DNA from 4 places in the Mesorhizobium sp. ESP6-5 genome. Region 1 is predicted to be linked to each of the others. Evidence: predicted binding sites of a transcription regulator. Region 1 holds the regulator's gene; each other region holds the start of a gene.

Evidence for each region. Region 1 encodes LexA, which represses DNA repair genes until DNA is damaged. Its sites were predicted from a motif close to TGTTCNNNNTGTGTTCNG; they were not measured.
Region 2: a site for LexA is predicted at 2,071-2,088, ahead of parE (DNA topoisomerase IV subunit B). Genes of this name have one in related genera too.
Region 3: a site for LexA is predicted at 2,405-2,422, ahead of LB524_RS08655 (DNA recombination protein RmuC). Genes of this name have one in related genera too.
Region 4: a site for LexA is predicted at 2,258-2,275, ahead of LB524_RS12685 (helicase-related protein). Genes of this name have one in related genera too.

Annotation. Positions count from the first base shown of each region.
Region 1 is NZ_JAIUGR010000008.1:37,438-41,649, forward strand. Features, by position in the region: gene LB524_RS14700 (ABC transporter substrate-binding protein) at 6-992, opposite strand; gene LB524_RS14705 (GntR family transcriptional regulator) at 1,143-1,916, shown strand; gene lexA (transcriptional repressor LexA) at 2,327-3,070, shown strand; gene LB524_RS14715 (ComEC/Rec2 family competence protein) at 3,064-4,212, opposite strand, start outside.
Region 2 is NZ_JAIUGR010000008.1:262,214-266,425, reverse strand. Features, by position in the region: gene parE (DNA topoisomerase IV subunit B) at 1-2,000, opposite strand, end outside; gene cpaB (Flp pilus assembly protein CpaB) at 2,239-3,165, shown strand; gene LB524_RS15755 (type II and III secretion system protein family protein) at 3,196-4,212, shown strand, end outside.
Region 3 is NZ_JAIUGR010000004.1:355,411-359,622, reverse strand. Features, by position in the region: gene truA (tRNA pseudouridine(38-40) synthase TruA) at 1-336, opposite strand, end outside; gene LB524_RS08670 (GNAT family N-acetyltransferase) at 360-866, opposite strand; gene fmt (methionyl-tRNA formyltransferase) at 863-1,816, opposite strand; gene def (peptide deformylase) at 1,821-2,351, opposite strand; gene LB524_RS08655 (DNA recombination protein RmuC) at 2,455-3,711, shown strand; gene LB524_RS08650 (GFA family protein) at 3,715-4,119, opposite strand.
Region 4 is NZ_JAIUGR010000006.1:319,614-323,825, reverse strand. Features, by position in the region: gene LB524_RS12685 (helicase-related protein) at 1-2,091, opposite strand, end outside; gene LB524_RS12680 (hypothetical protein) at 2,324-2,626, opposite strand; gene phbB (acetoacetyl-CoA reductase) at 2,823-3,548, opposite strand; gene LB524_RS12670 (acetyl-CoA C-acetyltransferase) at 3,656-4,212, opposite strand, start outside.

The DNA of each region.
Region 1 (4,212 bases):
CGATGTTAGTCGACGATGCAGCCGCAATCGGCCATTGAAGCCGGTATCTCGATGCCGAACGCGGCCATCGCCTTGCGCGAGATCGTTGCCATGTGGTCCTTGTAGGCCGGGCGCGACGGCGCGATCGTCTTGGGATCCTTGCCCTTGAGGATCTCGGCGGCGATGTTGCCGGCGTTGACGCCGACCTGCGTGTAATTGACCGCGAAGCTCGCCGGCACGGTGCCGTTACGGACCGCACTGTCATCGGAGTTGACGACCGGGATACCGGCCTGGCGCGCGGCCGCGGAGACAGCGGCGATCGCCGGCTGGATCAGGTTCGAGGCCGGGCCGTAGATCACGTCGGCCTTGCCGGCGAGCGAAGCGATGCGTTGCTGGATGTCATTGACGTTGTCGATGCCGACCTCCACCACCTCGAAGCCCGCGGCCGGTGCCGCCGCCTTGATCTTTTCGACCAAGGCAACGTCATTGGCCTCACCGGGATTATAAGGCACGCCGAAGCGCTTGGCGTTCGGCAGCAGCTTCTTGGTGAAGGCCATCACCGCGGCGACGTCCTGCAGATCGCTGGCGCCGGTCATGCCTTCGTCTCCGGCGTCCCATGACGGCACCAGCTTGGCCGCCACCGGATCGGTGACCGCGGCAAAAACGATCGGAATGCCGGAACCGGCAAGCGCTTTCTTGGCGATCTGCGATACCGGCGTGGTGATGGTGTAGATCAGCTTGGGCTGCTCGGCCTGCAGCTTGGCGATCATCTGCGGCACCAGCGATGCATCGAAATTGGTGTGGCTCTCCGTGTAGACGACGTCCTTACCCTCGACGTAGCCATTATCCGTCAGCGCCTTCTTGAAGCCGGCTATGGCGGCGTTCAATTGCGGATGCTCGCCGAAATTGGCAATGCCGATACGGATCTGATCGGCCGCGGCACTGCCGGCACTGACCATCAATGCGCCTGCCAGGGCCAAGCCCGACAACCAAGCGGATTTCGACTTCAACATCATTTCCTCCCAGATTTGATCAGGGCCGCTTGGAAACGCGGCTACTACGGCGATCATGGTGAGTCCGCTGGTCTGTGTCAAACATTATATATAATTGTTGCTGTGACGCACTATCATATATACTTTTCGCCAGACGACGGATTGATCACCATGCTGAATGAAACGAGTTCCACAAAAACGGAAGCCGCCTATCAGCTGTTGCGGCGCGACATCCTGACCACGCGCCTCATGCCCGGCGCCCCGCTCAAACTGAGTGCGCTGCGCGGCACCTATGGCGTCGGCTGGACACCGTTGCGCGAAGCCCTGTCGCGGCTCGAGGCCGAACGCCTGGTCACCGCGATCAGCAATCGTGGTTTTGCCGTGGCTCCGGTGTCGCGGGCCGAGCTGGAGGATCTGGCACGCGCCAGGATGGTGATCGAGATACCCCTGTTCCTCGAATCGATGGAAAAAGGCGGCAGGGAGTGGGAGGATGCCGTGGTCACCGCCCACTACCGGCTCTCGCGTTGCAAGACGGCGGTCGACGATCCCTCGGACGCGGCCGTCGACAGATGGGACGAGAACCACGAGGCTTTCCATGCGGCGCTGCTGAGCGCCGCCACATGCGACTGGCTGTTGCGGTTCCGCTCGACGATCTCGGATCAGCTGCGCCGGCATCATCGCTTTCTTGGTCTGGCGCCGACACTGCGGGCCGCGGCCGGCCTCAAGGATGGCTATGAAGAGGCAATCGAAGCGCTACGCGAAGCGATTGCGATCGAACACCATACCGCGATCATGGAAGCGGCGCTCGACCGTGACGTCGAGCGGGCCAAGGCGCTGATGACGGCGCATATCGGCTACACACTGCACGTCTATGTCCACAGCGAAGACAGCGGCGCTACCAGATACGCCGCTCGCGCCGGCAGCTTGAAGGCGGGTTCGGGATAACTTCAGCGCTTCCGCGACGCCTATTCGAACGCGCTGGCCGGAGTGCGCCGAACGCCCCGATCCATGGCCGCCCGAAGCTACCAATCGTTGGCATTTTGGTTTCGTTTCGTTCCGCGAATAATGGCTCCGCGAATTATACGTCCCTCCGAGGAGAAGCCTTCCAACTAACTGATGCCAAAGCCTCGTCGGCGGATGGGCCACAGGCCATTAACCAAAACGATTTCAATGCGCCTGCCGACGGCGGAAAGGACTGGTTGCCGCCCGCCGTCGCGGGCAAAAAACTTCAGACCCCTTAACAAATTCATTAAACTTTAAACGGTTGCAGAACACAACTGGAACAGATAGTGTTTGTTCTGGGTTTGTTTTTTCGATTCTGGTTCAACCTTTCGTTCAATGTCTTGGGGGCCGCCATGCTGACACGCAAGCAACATGAACTGCTGATGTTCATCCACGAACGGCTCAAGGAAAGCGGGATACCGCCTTCCTTCGACGAGATGAAGGAAGCACTCGATCTTGCCTCCAAGTCGGGGATCCATCGCCTGATCACGGCCCTGGAGGAGCGCGGCTTCATTCGCCGGCTACCCAATCGGGCGCGCGCGCTGGAAGTGCTGCGGCTGCCGGACTCGATCGCGCCGGGCCTCAATGCGGCAAAGAAGTTCTCGCCAAGCGTCATCCAAGGCAGCCTTGGCCAAGGCAGTCTCGGACGCCAGATCAGGCCGGCCGCTGCGCCTTCGCGCCTGCCCGCGGCCGGCAACGACGACGACGCGGTTTCAGCCGTGTCCATCCCGGTCATGGGCCGTATCGCCGCCGGTGTGCCGATCGATGCCATCCAGCATCAGACGCATTCGATCTCGGTGCCGCCGGACATGATCATGGGCGGCGAGCACTATGCGTTGGAGGTCAAGGGCGACTCGATGATCGAGGCTGGTATCTTCGATGGAGACACGGTCATTATCCGCAATGCCGACACGGCAAGCCCGGGCGAAATTATCGTGGCACTGGTCGACGAAGAGGAAGCGACACTGAAGCGGTTCCGCCGCAAAGGCGCTTCGATCGCGCTCGAGGCCGCCAATCCAGCCTACGAAACGCGCATTTTCGGGCCGGACAGGGTCAAGGTACAAGGCAAGCTGGTCGGGTTGATCAGGCGCTACTGAACCGGCTTGTCATCGGGCTTGTCGGGTTTTTTGTACGGCGGCAGCCCCCTCGCCTCGCGTGAGAATTTTCGCTGTTCGTGCCAGGGCCGATATGGTCCGTCGACGGCAAATGCGATCGCGGCCCGGGTCGTGGCCGACTGGGGATTGAAGAAGACGGCAGCGCTTCCCTTGCGGGCGAGCTGCCGTTTGGTGACGACGAGAACCAGTGGATTGTGGCAGGCGTCATAGGCGGTTGCGTCATTGACGATGATCAGGTCGGCGAAAGCGCAGGCTTTCCAGGTGGTCTTGCGGTCCTCGACATAGGCAATGATCGCGCCGGAAGGGTGCCTGGCAAGGCACAGGCCTTCGCGGCAGTAGAAGGGCGATCCCGGCGGCAGGTCGGTGGGACTGGCAACATCGAATTGCCTGTCTGTCGTGTCGAACATTTCCGGTTTGACGATTGTTTCGGAGATCAGGGCGCGCTTCCAGTTGTCGGTTGCGAATTCGTTCGGACGTTCCCGGTTGACGGCCAGTTCGCCATTGCCGATCGGCAGCGCGACCAGCCGCGCATCTTCCGAGATCAGCACATCGGGCGCGCGTGTGTGCGACACAGTCAACAGGCCGGCGAGCGCGAATGGCAGCGCCGCGAGCCGCAGCCATGTCGTCGCCATCGTCGCGATAACCAGCGCGACGGTGACCAGCAGCACGGATTGCTGCGAAATCAGCCCGACTCCATCGACCGGAGAGCGCTCCGATATCCACGCCGACACGGCGATCATTGCTGTCAGGCCCTTGCCCATGAGGTAGAGAGCCGGCCAATCCAATCCGAATGGCATCAACAGCGCGCTGGCGACGGCCAGGAACATCACGACCGACACGATAGGCATCACGGCCAGATTGGCGAACAGGCTGAGCGGCGATACCCGCTGGAAATGCCAGATGGCAAACAGTGCCGTGGCGCTGCCGGCGATAATGGACGTCATGGCCAGTCCACCTGTCGCCAGCAGGAATTTTCGCGTCAGGAACCCGGGCAGCGATCGCTTTGGCGGCGGTGGCCGCGTCTTTCCCGCACGGTGATCGGCCCAGCCGGCATAAGCGCCAACCAGGGCCGCGGTCGCGGCGAACGACATCTGAAAGCTCGGGCCGACGACCTCGTGAGGCGA
Region 2 (4,212 bases), 220 kb from region 1:
CGGGCTTCGGGTTTGGTGCCCATCAGCTCGTCGACCCTGTCCTTGGTGGCGGAATCGACTTCGTTCACATCGACCCTGAGCAAGGTGCGCTTCCTTGGATCCATGGTGGTTTCCTTGAGCTGCGCGGCCATCATTTCGCCCAGGCCCTTGAAGCGGCCAAGCTCGACCTTGCCGCGCCCGGTGAATTCGGTGCGCAGAAGCTCGTCCTTGTGGGCGTCGTCGCGGGCATAGGCGACCTTGCCGCCTTGCCTGATCGAGTAAAGCGGCGGCACCGCCAGATAGAGATGGCCGCCGCGCACCAGCGCCGGCATCTCCTGGTAGAAGAAGGTGATCAGCAGCGATGCGATGTGTGCGCCGTCGACGTCGGCGTCGGTCATGATGATGACGCGGTCGTAGCGCAAATCCTCGTCACGGTATTTTGACCGCGTGCCGCAGCCGAGCGCCTGGATCAGGTCCGATATCTGCTGGTTGGCGGCCAGCTTGTCATTGCCGGCACTGGCGACGTTGAGGATTTTTCCGCGCAGCGGCAAGACGGCCTGGCTGGCACGATCGCGCGCCTGCTTGGCCGAGCCGCCGGCGGAATCGCCTTCGACGATGAAGAGTTCGGCACCCGCCGCCGCGTTCTGCGTGCAGTCGGCGAGCTTGCCCGGCAAGCGCAGCTTGCGCACCGCGCTCTTGCGCGACACTTCCTTTTCCTGGCGGCGGCGCACCCGTTCGTCGGCGCGCGCGATCACCCAGTCGAGCAGCTTCGAGGCTTCCTGCGGATTGTCGGCCAGCCAGTGGTCGAACGGGTCGCGGATCGCGGTCTCGACGATGCGTATCGCCTCGATCGTCGCCAGCCTGTCCTTGGTCTGGCCGACGAATTCCGGCTCGCGAATGAACACCGACAGCATGCCGGCGGCCGAGATCATGACGTCTTCCGAGGTGACGATCGAGGCGCGCTTGTTGCCGACGAGGTCGGCATAGGCGCGCAGGCCGCGCGTCAGCACGTTTCGGAAGCCGGCTTCGTGGGTGCCGCCTTCACCGGTCGGGATGGTGTTGCAGTAGGAATTGATGAAGCCGTCGCCACCGAACCAGGTCACCGCCCATTCGAGCGAGCCATGGCCGCCTTGCTTGTCGCTCTTGCCGGCGAAGATTTCGCGCGTCACCTGGAATTCATCGCCGAGCGACGCCTTCAGATAATCCTTGAGGCCGCCTGGGAAATGGAATTCCGCCTTGGCCGGTGTCTGATCCTTTTCCCTGATCAGGGAGGGATCGCAGGTCCAGCGGATCTCGACGCCGCCAAACAGGTAAGCCTTCGAACGCGTCATGCGGTAGAGACGCGCCGGCTCGAAGGCCGCGCCCTTGCCGAAAATCTGTTCGTCGGGGTGGAAGCGGATTTTTGTGCCGCGACGGTTGTGGACTTCGCCGAGCTGCTCCAGTCCGGTCACCGGGACGCCGCGCGAAAAGCGCTGGCGATAAAGCTGGCGCCCACGTGCCACCTCGACCTCGAGATGATCCGACAGGGCGTTGACGACGGAGACGCCAACGCCGTGCAGGCCGCCGGATGTTTCGTAGACCTTGGAGTCGAACTTGCCGCCCGAATGCAGCGTCGTCATGATGACTTCGAGCGCCGGCTTCTTGAATTTTGGGTGCATGTCGACCGGAATGCCGCGGCCATTGTCGGTAACCGTGAGATGGCCGTCGGCGGAGAGTTCGACATCGATGAAGGTGGCGTGGCCGGCAACCGCTTCGTCCATCGAATTGTCGATGACCTCGGCGAACAGATGGTGCATCGCCTTGTCGTCGGTGCCGCCAATATACATGCCTGGCCGGCGGCGCACCGGCTCAAGGCCCTCAAGCACCTCGATGTCGGCGGCGCTGTAGCCCTCGCTGCCATCCTTGGTTGCGGCTGGACGCCTGGCGGCCGCCTGTACCAGCGGATCCGCCGGGCGCGCCGGCGTGCGAACCGGCTGCGGCTGTTTTTCCAGATTGCCGAAAAGATCGTTGTTGTCGTCCATGCCTGCCATAGAGTCCAAGCTGCGAATCACCCCGTCGATACTGCCACGCTTTTCAGCGCCAAGCGACGGAGGTTCCTGTTACGTTCGGGGATTTAACTGCTCTTACCCTAAAACCATTCGATAACCAAGCGGGCGGAAATAGGTCAAATGCCGCCGCGCAATATTCCTGATTCTTTAACAATGCCGCCTAGCGTGAGCCCAACATAACAAGAAACGACGGGCATCAGGGGTTTTCGGCGTGAGGGGCAAGGCCATAACGATGATCGGCATCGCCGCCGTTTTCGGCGCGATCTCGATCTTTGCCGCGGATTTCTGGGTCAAGAGCCAAGCGAAGGCCGATGCCCAGGAGAAAACGGCCTCGATCGCCGCTCCGGCCGCGCCCAGGATCGAGTTCAAGACCATCGTGGTGGCGAACGCGCCGTTGCGCTACGGCATGGAGCTCGACCGCGCCAAGCTCAGCGAAATCCCGTGGCCGCAGGATTCCCTTCCGCAGGGCGCCTTTGCCACCATCGATGGATTGCTCGGCGAAGGCGGTCGGGTCGCGCTGTCGCCGATCGAGATCAACGAGCCGGTGCTGCTCGCCAAGCTGTCGGGACCGAACGGCCGCGCAACGCTGTCCAACATGCTGACGCCCGGAATGCGGGCGGTCACCATCCGCACCGACGAGATCGCCGGCGTCGGTGGCTTCGTCACGCCGGGCGACCGGGTCGATGTCGTGCTGACGCGCGATGCCGGCGAAATCCAGGAAGTCGCCAAGAACGCGCAAGGGGCTGCCGGTTCGACCATCACCTCGGAGATCGTCGTTGCCGACGCCAAGGTGCTCAGCGTCGGGCAGGGCGCCGACGAGCGCCAGACGACGCCGCAGGTGGCCAATTCCGTGACCCTCGAGGTGACGAGCGACGGCGCGCAGAAAGTGGCGCTTGCCCGCACCGTCGGAACGCTGTCGCTGTCGCTTCGCTCCGCCAGCGAAGGCGGCGATGGCAAGAACGGCGTCACCACCATCTCTTCCTTCGGCGGATCCGTCGCTTCCAAGACGCAGGCCGTGGCCGGCTCCTTGTTCGATGCCATAGCGAAGGAGCCGGAGAAGCCGAAATTCAAGACGATCATCGTGACGCGCGGCACGCAGGCCGAGGAATATCAGGTTCCAACGCGGGACCAGAAGTAAAGACCGGTGGGGACCGGGCGGGACGGGACAATGTTGATGCGTACCCTATATCGAATGACGGCTCGGTCGCGCTTGGTGCGCGCCCTGGCGATGGCGTTTATCCTGGCTGCGAGCGGCGTGCTTGCCTTGCCCGGAGCGGCGAAGGCGGACAACGACATCGTCTATGTGTCGTCGACCAAGAATGCGTCGATCAAGGTTGCCAAGGGCAAGCCCAAGACGATCATGACGAGCGCGGCCTTCTACCAGATCGTCATCGGTGATCCGGAGATCGCCAACGTCAACCCGCTGACCGACAAATCCTTCTATGTGCTGGGCAACAATCTCGGCACCACCGGCATTGCGCTGTTCGACCAGAACAAGCAGCTCGTCGGCACCGTGGACATCGAGGTGACGCTCGACACCGACCAATTGGCGAACACTATCCGTGCCAGTGTGCCGGACGCCAAGATCAAGGTCGGCTCGGCCAACGGCCGTGTCGTGCTGTCGGGTGAGGCGGATGACGCGGTTGCAGCGGATAAGGCAAGCAAGATCGCCAGCCGCTTTTCCGGCAATGAGGAGGTGATCAACTCGGTCAATATCTCTTCGTCGCAGCAGGTTCAGCTCAATGTCCGGTTCGTCGAGATCAACCGCCAGGCAGGGCAGGACCTGGGCGCGAAATACAGCGCCAATTTCGCCTACGGCTTCGGCGGTCGCGACATTTCACTGGATCCGGGCACGGTCCCAGCGGCGGGGACCGGCGAGATCATCGGCCGACTGCTGTCGAACGGCGTCTCGATCGACATTGCCATCAAGGCGCTGGAAGAGCGCGGCCTTGCACGTCGGCTCGCTGAGCCGAACCTGATCGCGCGTTCAGGGGAGACAGCGAGCTTCCTGGCCGGCGGCGAATTTCCGATCCCGGTTTCGGAGGACAACGGCAAGATTTCGGTCAGCTACAAGAAATATGGCGTTAGCCTGGATTTCAAGCCGACCGTACTCAAGGACGGGCTGGTCAGCCTCGACATCGCGCCGGAAGTCTCCTCGATCGATGCGTCGGCGTCCTACAATATC
Region 3 (4,212 bases), on a different contig from region 1:
GTGCCGGCCGATGGCGGAGAAACGGGCATCGAAATCGTCCGGGACGATCGTGGCCTTCAGGATCACTATGCGCGCGCCGGCCGCCTGCAGGTGTGCATTGACGGCATCGCGCACCTTGTCGTCGGGCCACGCCTTGGCAAGGTCGACATGCGCCACCTGCGCGGTCGCGTGCACGCCGGCATCGGTGCGGCCGGCGGCGCGCAGCCGGACCGCCTCGCCGCAGAATTTCTCGATCGCCTGCTCGATCGCCTGCTGCACCGAAGGCTGGTCGGCCTGATGCTGCCAGCCGGCAAACAGGCTGCCGTCATATTCGATATCGAGGCGAAAACGCGGCATGCCGGTCGGCTATACGCCCCCGCCTAGGCGGCGAGAGCGGTGAAGGCGGAGGCGTAGACCAGCCTGCCGGATTCGGGAGCTTCGCCCCAGGCCAGCGCCTGCAGCGCCTCGCCCTGGTATTCGCTTTCGAACTTTTCTGCGCGGGCGTGGCTATAGCCGAAACGGCCGTAATAGGCCGGATCGCCCAGCACGACGGCCAGTGTCTCGCCGGCGTCCTTGAGCCGAATATGGGCCTCGCGGATCAACGCGCCGCCGATGCCGGAGCCGTGAAAGGACGGCTCCACCGCCAGCGGGGCAAGCGCCACGGCGGCAAAGCTCTTGCCACCGTTCTGCACGAACAGCCGCGAAAACAGGATATGGCCGACGGCCTGGCCGTCCTCTTCCGCCACCAGTTCGACGACGGCGTCACCGCCGGTCACCAACGCGTCGACCAGTCCGGCCTCCGCCTGCTGGCCGAAAGCGTGTTCCTCGACGAGGCGAATGGCCTCGCGGTCCCGCGGCGTCGCCGCGCGTATCGACATCATGCTCATGAGAATTTCAGTCCTTTTTCGATCTTGGCTCCGCGCAGGAATTCCGACGCGGCGGCGGGCTTTCCGCCCGCACGTTGAACTTCGACCAGCCTGACCGCGCCTTTTCCGCAGGCGACTGTCAGCCGGTCATCGAGAATTCCTCCCGACTCGCCCAAATCTTCCGAAGGCGACACGCCTTCGGATAGCGTCGAGCGAAGCAGTTTCAGCCGTTCCATACGGCCGCCAATTTCAATCTCGGACCAGGCGCCGGGAAACGGCGACAGGCCACGAATGTGATTGTGAACCTCGGCCGCGGGCCGTGTCCACTCCACGCGCGTCTCGGATTTATCGATTTTCCTGGCGTAAGTCACCCCTTCGGCCGCCTGCGCGGTAAATGCCAGGGTGTTCTGTTCCAGCCGCGCCAACGCTTCCACCATCAGGGCAGCGCCGACACTCATCAACCGATCATGCAGATCGCCGGCTGTCATATCGGGGCCGATGGCGCATTTTTCAACCAGTCCCACCGGGCCGGTATCCAGCCCCGCCTCCATGCGCATCACCATCATGCCGGTCTCGGTATCTCCAGCCATGATGGCGCGCTGGATCGGCGCGGCGCCACGCCAGCGCGGCAAAAGCGATGCGTGGCCGTTGACGCAGCCAAGCCGGGGTGCGTCAAGAATTGCCTTGGGCAACAGCAATCCATAGGCGACGACCACGGCGATATCGCCGCCGAGGTCGGCAAAAGCGGCCTGCTCGGCCTCGCTTTTCAACGATGCCGGCGTTCGCGCCTCGATGCCAAGCCGCCCGGCCTCGCGCTGCACCGGTGACGGCGTCAGTTCCAACCCGCGCCGGCCGGCGGCGCGCGGTGGCTGCGTGTAGACGGCTGAAATCTCGTGGCCAGCCTCGGCGATGGCGCGCAGCGTCGGCACCGAAAACTCCGGCGTGCCCATGAAGATGACGCGAAGGGGCATTGCCCTATCCCACCAGCTTGCCTGGCGCCTTGTCCCTGGCGAGCTTCTTGAACTTCTTCACCACCATGTCGCGCTTCAGCTTCGAGATGTGGTCGATGAACAGCACGCCGTTGAGGTGGTCGATTTCGTGCTGCAGGCAGGTTGCCATCAGCCCCTCGGCCTCGATCTCCTGCAGCTTGCCGTCACGGTCCAGATATTTGACCCTCACCGAAGCCGGGCGCTCGACCTCGGCATAGTAATCAGGGATCGACAGACAGCCTTCCTCGTAGACGGACCGCGCGTCGGCGCTTTCGAGAATTTCCGGGTTGATGAAGACGTGTGGCGCCGGGGTTTCGTCTTCCTTGGCGAGATCGATCACCAGCATGCGCAGAGGCTCGCCGACCTGGATTGCCGCCAACCCGATGCCGGGTGCGTCATACATGGTTGCCAGCATATCGTCGGCCAGTTTGCGTACCGGCGCGTCGACGCGCTCCACCGGCTTGGAGACCTGGCGCAGGATGGGATCGGGAAGAATGATAAGCGGCTTGATCGGCATGGCGTTTCACCTAAGACCTCAATAGAAAGGCGTCAACCGGTGCGCCTGCGCCTCGTTCACGTTTTGATCTGTGCCAGACCGCCGAATCGGCTATGCTGTCCACATGAATGATCTGCGCACCATCCTTTCGGAGCCCGCCGCACGGCTCGGCGCCTCGACTATCACGCTCGGCCACGTCTTGGCCGTCGCCACATTGCTGTTTCTCGGCTTGTTCGTGGCGCTCGTCATCGCGCTGTGGCGCTCGGCCAAGGCGCGCGCGGTCGCCGCAGCGGAAGCCGCCGACCATGCCCGCGACGCCGAGGCGCGGATGGCCGGCATTCTGCAATCCCAGGCCGAGATGCAGGGCCGCATGGGCGCCATCGCCGAAGTGTTCGGCGCCCGCCAAGCCGAATTGACGCAGTCGATCGGCCAGCGGCTCGACGCCATGACCGGCCGCATCGGCCAGACCATGACCGAGCAGACCAAGTCCACGCATGAGAGCCTGGCGAAACTGCAGGAGCGGCTGGCGGTCATCGACACCGCGCAAGGCAACATCCAGTCGCTGGCCGGCCAGGTCGTGCAGCTGCAGGCGATCCTCTCCAACAAGCAGACGCGCGGCGCCTTCGGCCAGTCGCGCATGGAGGCGATCGTCGCCGACGGCCTGCCGCACGGCGCCTACGAATTCCAGGCGACGCTGTCGAACGGCAGCCGGCCGGACTGCCTGGTGAAAATGCCGAACGGCGCGCCGTCGCTTGCCATCGATGCCAAATTTCCCCTGGAAGCGTGGAATGCCATCCGGGCCGCCGATAACGCCGACCTGCAGAAGGTCGCGGCCCAGGCCTTCCGCCGCGATATCGAGGTCCATATCCGCGACATTTCGGAAAAATACCTGCTGCCGGGCGAAACCCAGGACACCGCCTTCATGTTCGTGCCGTCGGAATCGGTGTTCGCCGAAATCCACGAGAATTTCGAAGCGGTTGTCCAGAAGGCGCACCGTGCCCGCGTCATCATCGTCTCGCCTTCGCTCTTGATGCTGTCGATCCAGGTCATCCAGGCGATCCTCAAGGATGCGCGCATGCGCGAGCAGGCGCATCTGATCCAGGGCGAAGTCATCAGGCTGATGGAAGACGTCCAGCGTGTCGACGAGCGGGTGCGCAAATTGCAGGGCCATTTCGGCCAGTCGGCCAAGGACATCGAAGACATACTCGTCTCGACCTCGAAAGTGACCAAGCGTGGCCAGAAGATCGAGGCGCTGGAATTCGGAGAAGGCGAGCCCGACGCCCCGCACGGCGGCGCCCCTGCCAAGGTGGAGGCCGCACCGCGCGCTGCCGATTCAAAGACCGGGCAGCTGAGATTGAGGGTCGTCGAAGGCGACGACTGAACGCTACTGCTCTTCGACCGTCGTCATACCCTCGAATTCCGGAAGCCAGTGCAGCGCCGACCGGTGCCATTTCTGGTGTCTCGGGACCAGGTTCTGGCGCTGCCGCGAGGTCCCGGCCCTGATCCCATAGACCTTCGGACCGTCGCCGACCGATGTCGCATAGAGATGCGAGCCGCAGTCGGCACAAAAAGCCTGCGTTCGCTTGGCGCCGCTCGCCACGGTCTTGATGTAGATCTTCGGTTCGCCGCTGGTGATCCGGTAGTGATCCTCCGTCGCAGGAACGGTAACGCGAAATGCCGTACCGGTCAGTTGCTGGCAATCGGTACAATGGCAGATCGAGGTCTTCTCCGGGTCGACCTCCGCCTCGTAGGTGATGGCGCCACAATGGCAGCCGCCGTCGATCTTCATTGTCATTCCTCCAACTTCGATCGGCTGATTTTAGCGGCACGGAGACACGAGGCAACGGCGGGGCGCTGGTCCAGAGGCCAAACCGAAAAGTGG
Region 4 (4,212 bases), on a different contig from region 1:
CAGCCCGGCGGGTGCCGGCTTGATCAGCGCGGGCACGAACACGTGGTAGGCGCCGAAGCGGACGCCAAGCCGGCGCAGCGCCGCGCGGCCTTCCTGGTCCAAGGATTTCATCTCTTCGGCGATGTCACGACGGTTGATGAGGCCGAAATTCTCGACCAGCTGGAAAGCGATGCCACGGCCGATGCCGGAAATCTGCTCGGCGTTCTTCAGATCGACCAGCGGCTTCAACAACGACTCGATCTGGAAATTGACGAAGCGTTCGGCGCGCGCCGCGACCTTGTCGCGCGCCGGGCCCGTCAGCTGTTCGTCAGCCAGCAACACCAGGCGCGGCTTCAGCGCGTCTTCGCCCGAGACCAGCGTGCCTATCGGCGCGCCGATCCAGCGCAGCGTGCCGTCCGAACCGAGCGCGAGATCGCCATTGGCGCAGGCGCCGAAGCGCTCCGCGCGTGCCTCGAACTCGGCGGCAAGCGCCTTTTGCGCGGCAGTGCGCACGGCCTTGGCGTCTTCGCCGCCGGCGGTCTGGTCGGCGGTGAAGCGGAACCCTTGCAACTCGCCGACATGATGGCCTTCGACAAGGACGGTTCCGGTAGGACTGATTTCGGCTTCAGGCATGGTATTTTCTCTAAGGCGCCGCATGAGGACGGAAGTCCTGCGGTCTACGAAGCGTTTCGTCAACCGCTCATGCAGCGCATCCGACAATCTGTCTTCGATTTCGCGCGTCTTTTCCTGCCAGTGTGCCTGATCGGCCAGCCAACCGGGCCGGTTCGACACGAATGTCCAGGTGCGGATCTGGGCGATGCGGTGCGACAGCGTGTCGATGTCGCCCTCGGTGGTGTCGGCGCGGCGCACCTGTTCGGCCATGTAGTTCTCGTCGACATGGCCCTGCCGGGCGAGGTCCATGTAGATCGAGGCGATGAGGTCGGCATGCTGGGCAGGCGCGATCTTGCGATAGTCGGGCAGGGCGCAGGCTTCCCACAGCAGCGCCACGCGCTTGGCGTTGGTGGCGAGCGCGCGGATGTCTTCGTCGCGGGAGAGATGTTCGAGCGCTTGCGCATCGACGGCCGGCAGCGCGCGTGTCAGGCCCTCGACCGGGGCGTTGGTCTCGATCGAGCGCTTCAGCGCATCGAGGCTGGCGAAATCGAATTGGGCGGTGCGCCACTGCAGCACCTTCACCGGGTCGAAGTCATGGCCCTCGATCTTCTGGACCAGGTCCTCGTCCAGCGGATCGACCTGGCCGGTGACGCCGAACGTGCCATCGCGCAGATGCCGGCCGGCGCGGCCGGCGATCTGGCCGAGTTCGGCCGCCGTCAGATTGCGGTACTGGTAGCCGTCGAACTTGCGGTTCTGGGCGAAGGCTACATGGTCGAGGTCGAGGTTGAGGCCCATGCCAATCGCATCGGTGGCAATGAGATAGTCGACATCGCCCGACTGGAACAGCGCCACCTGAGCATTGCGGGTGCGGGGCGACAGCGCCCCGAGCACGACGGCCGCACCACCCTGCTGGCGGCGGATGAGTTCGGCGATGGCATAGACCTCGTCGGCGGAGAAGGCGACGATCGCGGTGCGCCGTGGCAGGCGGGTCAGTTTCTTGGAGCCGGCATAGGCCAGATGCGACAGCCTGGGCCGCGTCACTACCGAGACGCCCTTCAGCAAGCGCTGCAGGATACCGTGCATGGTGGCGGCACCAAGCAGCAGCGTCTCCTGGCGGCCGCGCAGATGCAGGATGCGGTCGGTGAAGATATGGCCGCGCTCGAGGTCGCCGGCCAGTTGCACCTCGTCGATGGCAACAAAGGCGGCGTCGGTTTCACGCGGCATGGCTTCGACGGTGCAGACCGAATATCTGGCGCCCGGCGGCTGGATCTTCTCCTCGCCGGTGATCAGCGCCACCTTGTTGGCACCGACCTTTTCGCAGACGCGCGTGTAGACCTCGCGGGCCAGCAGCCTCAGCGGCAGGCCGATGACACCGGTTTCGTGCGCCACCATCCGCTCGATGGCGAGATGGGTCTTGCCGGTATTGGTCGGCCCAAGCACGGCGGTCACGTCGCGGCCCGACAGGATCAGCGGCTCGTTGTGTTTCGGCTGGATGTTCATCGGCTCGGAAATAAGGCTTTCTGGCCTCTCGTGGTCGGGAGCGTGCCAGGACGGCGCGTATGACAGCCGACACATAGGGATTTCGGGCGCGAAGCGAAAGCAGAATGTTCCGGCAGGGTTCCGGAGACGCCCGCCTCACTCCGCAAATCAGCCCCTGCTTAACAGTTGGAACGAGTCTGGAACGAATCAGCGACGAATCGGCGACTCCGTCAGATTCAGCTTTTGTTCACGGCTAGATATGGATTTCGTGACCACGAGTCTCACCACATGCTGAATCACCGAACTGGCCCGTTTTATGCTGGGCGGGTCCTGCCGTTAACTTTCGCCGGGAACGATGAGGGCGATTCGGTGCGCGCCCTGTTAAGCTTATGAAACTGTTAATCTTTCCTAATTCGGCATTAAAGAATAGCAGCTTATCGCGGCCATTAATCTTAACATTGGGCTCAAAGCCGGAACGAATCGGCGACAAAGCAGCGCCGGCCGTATTTTCTCTTTTTGTTCCTCCAATATCTTGTGTTGTGAACAGCTTATCCACCGAGAATCCACAGGCTTGATCACAGGGTTCGCACAGACGCGCCTACCGGCATTAAGCTTTGCGTGCCGGATTGGGGCATTGCGTCACAGCGGCGTCTTCCAAGAGTTAGGCGCCATTTGGAAGCGGACCGATTTTCCGGTCCGCTTATCGCAGGGCACGCATGGATCCGCAGCGTTGGACTGCGCGAGCAGACGTCTCAGACGAAGTACTGGCCGCCATTGGCGGTGAGGGTCGAGCCGGTGATGAAGCCGGCATCTTGCGAAGCGAGGAAGACCACGCAGCGCGCGATCTCTTCCGGTTCGCCAAGGCGACCCACGGGGATTTGCGGGATGATGCGCTCGTTGAGCACCTTTTCGTCGATTGCCTTGACCATCTCGGTGGCGATGTAGCCAGGGCAGATGACGTTGACGGTGATGCCCGCGCGGGCGCCTTCCTGGGCGAGCGCCTTCGAGAAGCCGATGTCGCCGGCCTTGGCGGCGGAGTAATTGACCTGACCGGCCTGGCCCTTCTGGCCGTTGATCGAGGAGATGGTGATGACGCGGCCGAACTTGCGGTCGCGCATGCCGCCCCACAACGGATGGGTCATGTTGAAGACACCGGACAGATTGGTATCGATCACCTCTTTCCACTGCTCGCGGGTGATCTTGTGGAACATGGCGTCGCGGGTGATGCCGGCATTGTTGACCAGCACCGAGACAGGGCCGAGGTCGGCCTCGACTTGTTTGATACCGGCCGCGCAAGCGTCATAGTCGGCGACCGACCATTTGTAGACCGGAATGCCGGTCTGCGCCTTGAACTTCGCCGCCGCCTCGTCGTTGCCGGCGTAGTTCGCGGCAACCGAATAGCCGGCGTTCTTCAAAGCGATCGAGATCGCCGCGCCGATGCCACGCGATCCACCCGTGACGATTGCAACCTTGGTCATGCATTTCCCCTTTTTGAAATCGCCCTGTTGTCGGGCTTGGCAGGCACTGGATTTGCTACAGGCACCACATGTGAAACGGGCGGCTTGCGCCGCCCGTCCAAAGTCTATCAGAAAGCCTCCACGCACATGGCGACGCCCATGCCGCCGCCGATGCATAGGGTGGCCAGTCCCTTCTTGGCGCCGCGCCGGCGCATTTCGAAAACCAGCGTGTTGAAGATGCGGGCGCCCGAGGCGCCGATCGGGTGGCCGATGGCGATGGCGCCGCCATTGACGTTGACGATCGAGGGGTCCCAGCCCATGTCCTTGTTGACGGCGCAGGCCTGTGCGGCGAACCCCTCGTTGGCCTCGACAAGGTCGAGATCCCCTGCCGACCAACCGGCCCGTTCCAAGGCCTTGCGTGAAGCGGGAATGGGTCCGGTGCCCATGATCGCCGGATCGACGCCGGCGGTCGCCCAGGAGGCGATGCGCGCCAGCGGGGTGATGCCACGCCTTGCGGCTTCCGCTTCGCTCATCAGCAGCGCGCCGGCGGCACCGTCATTGATGCCGGAGGCATTGGCGGCGGTCACCGTGCCATCCTTGTCGAAGGCCGGCTTCAGCTTGGTCATGGCATCGATCGTGGCGCCGTGGCGGATGTATTCGTCCTGATCGACAACCGTATCGCCCT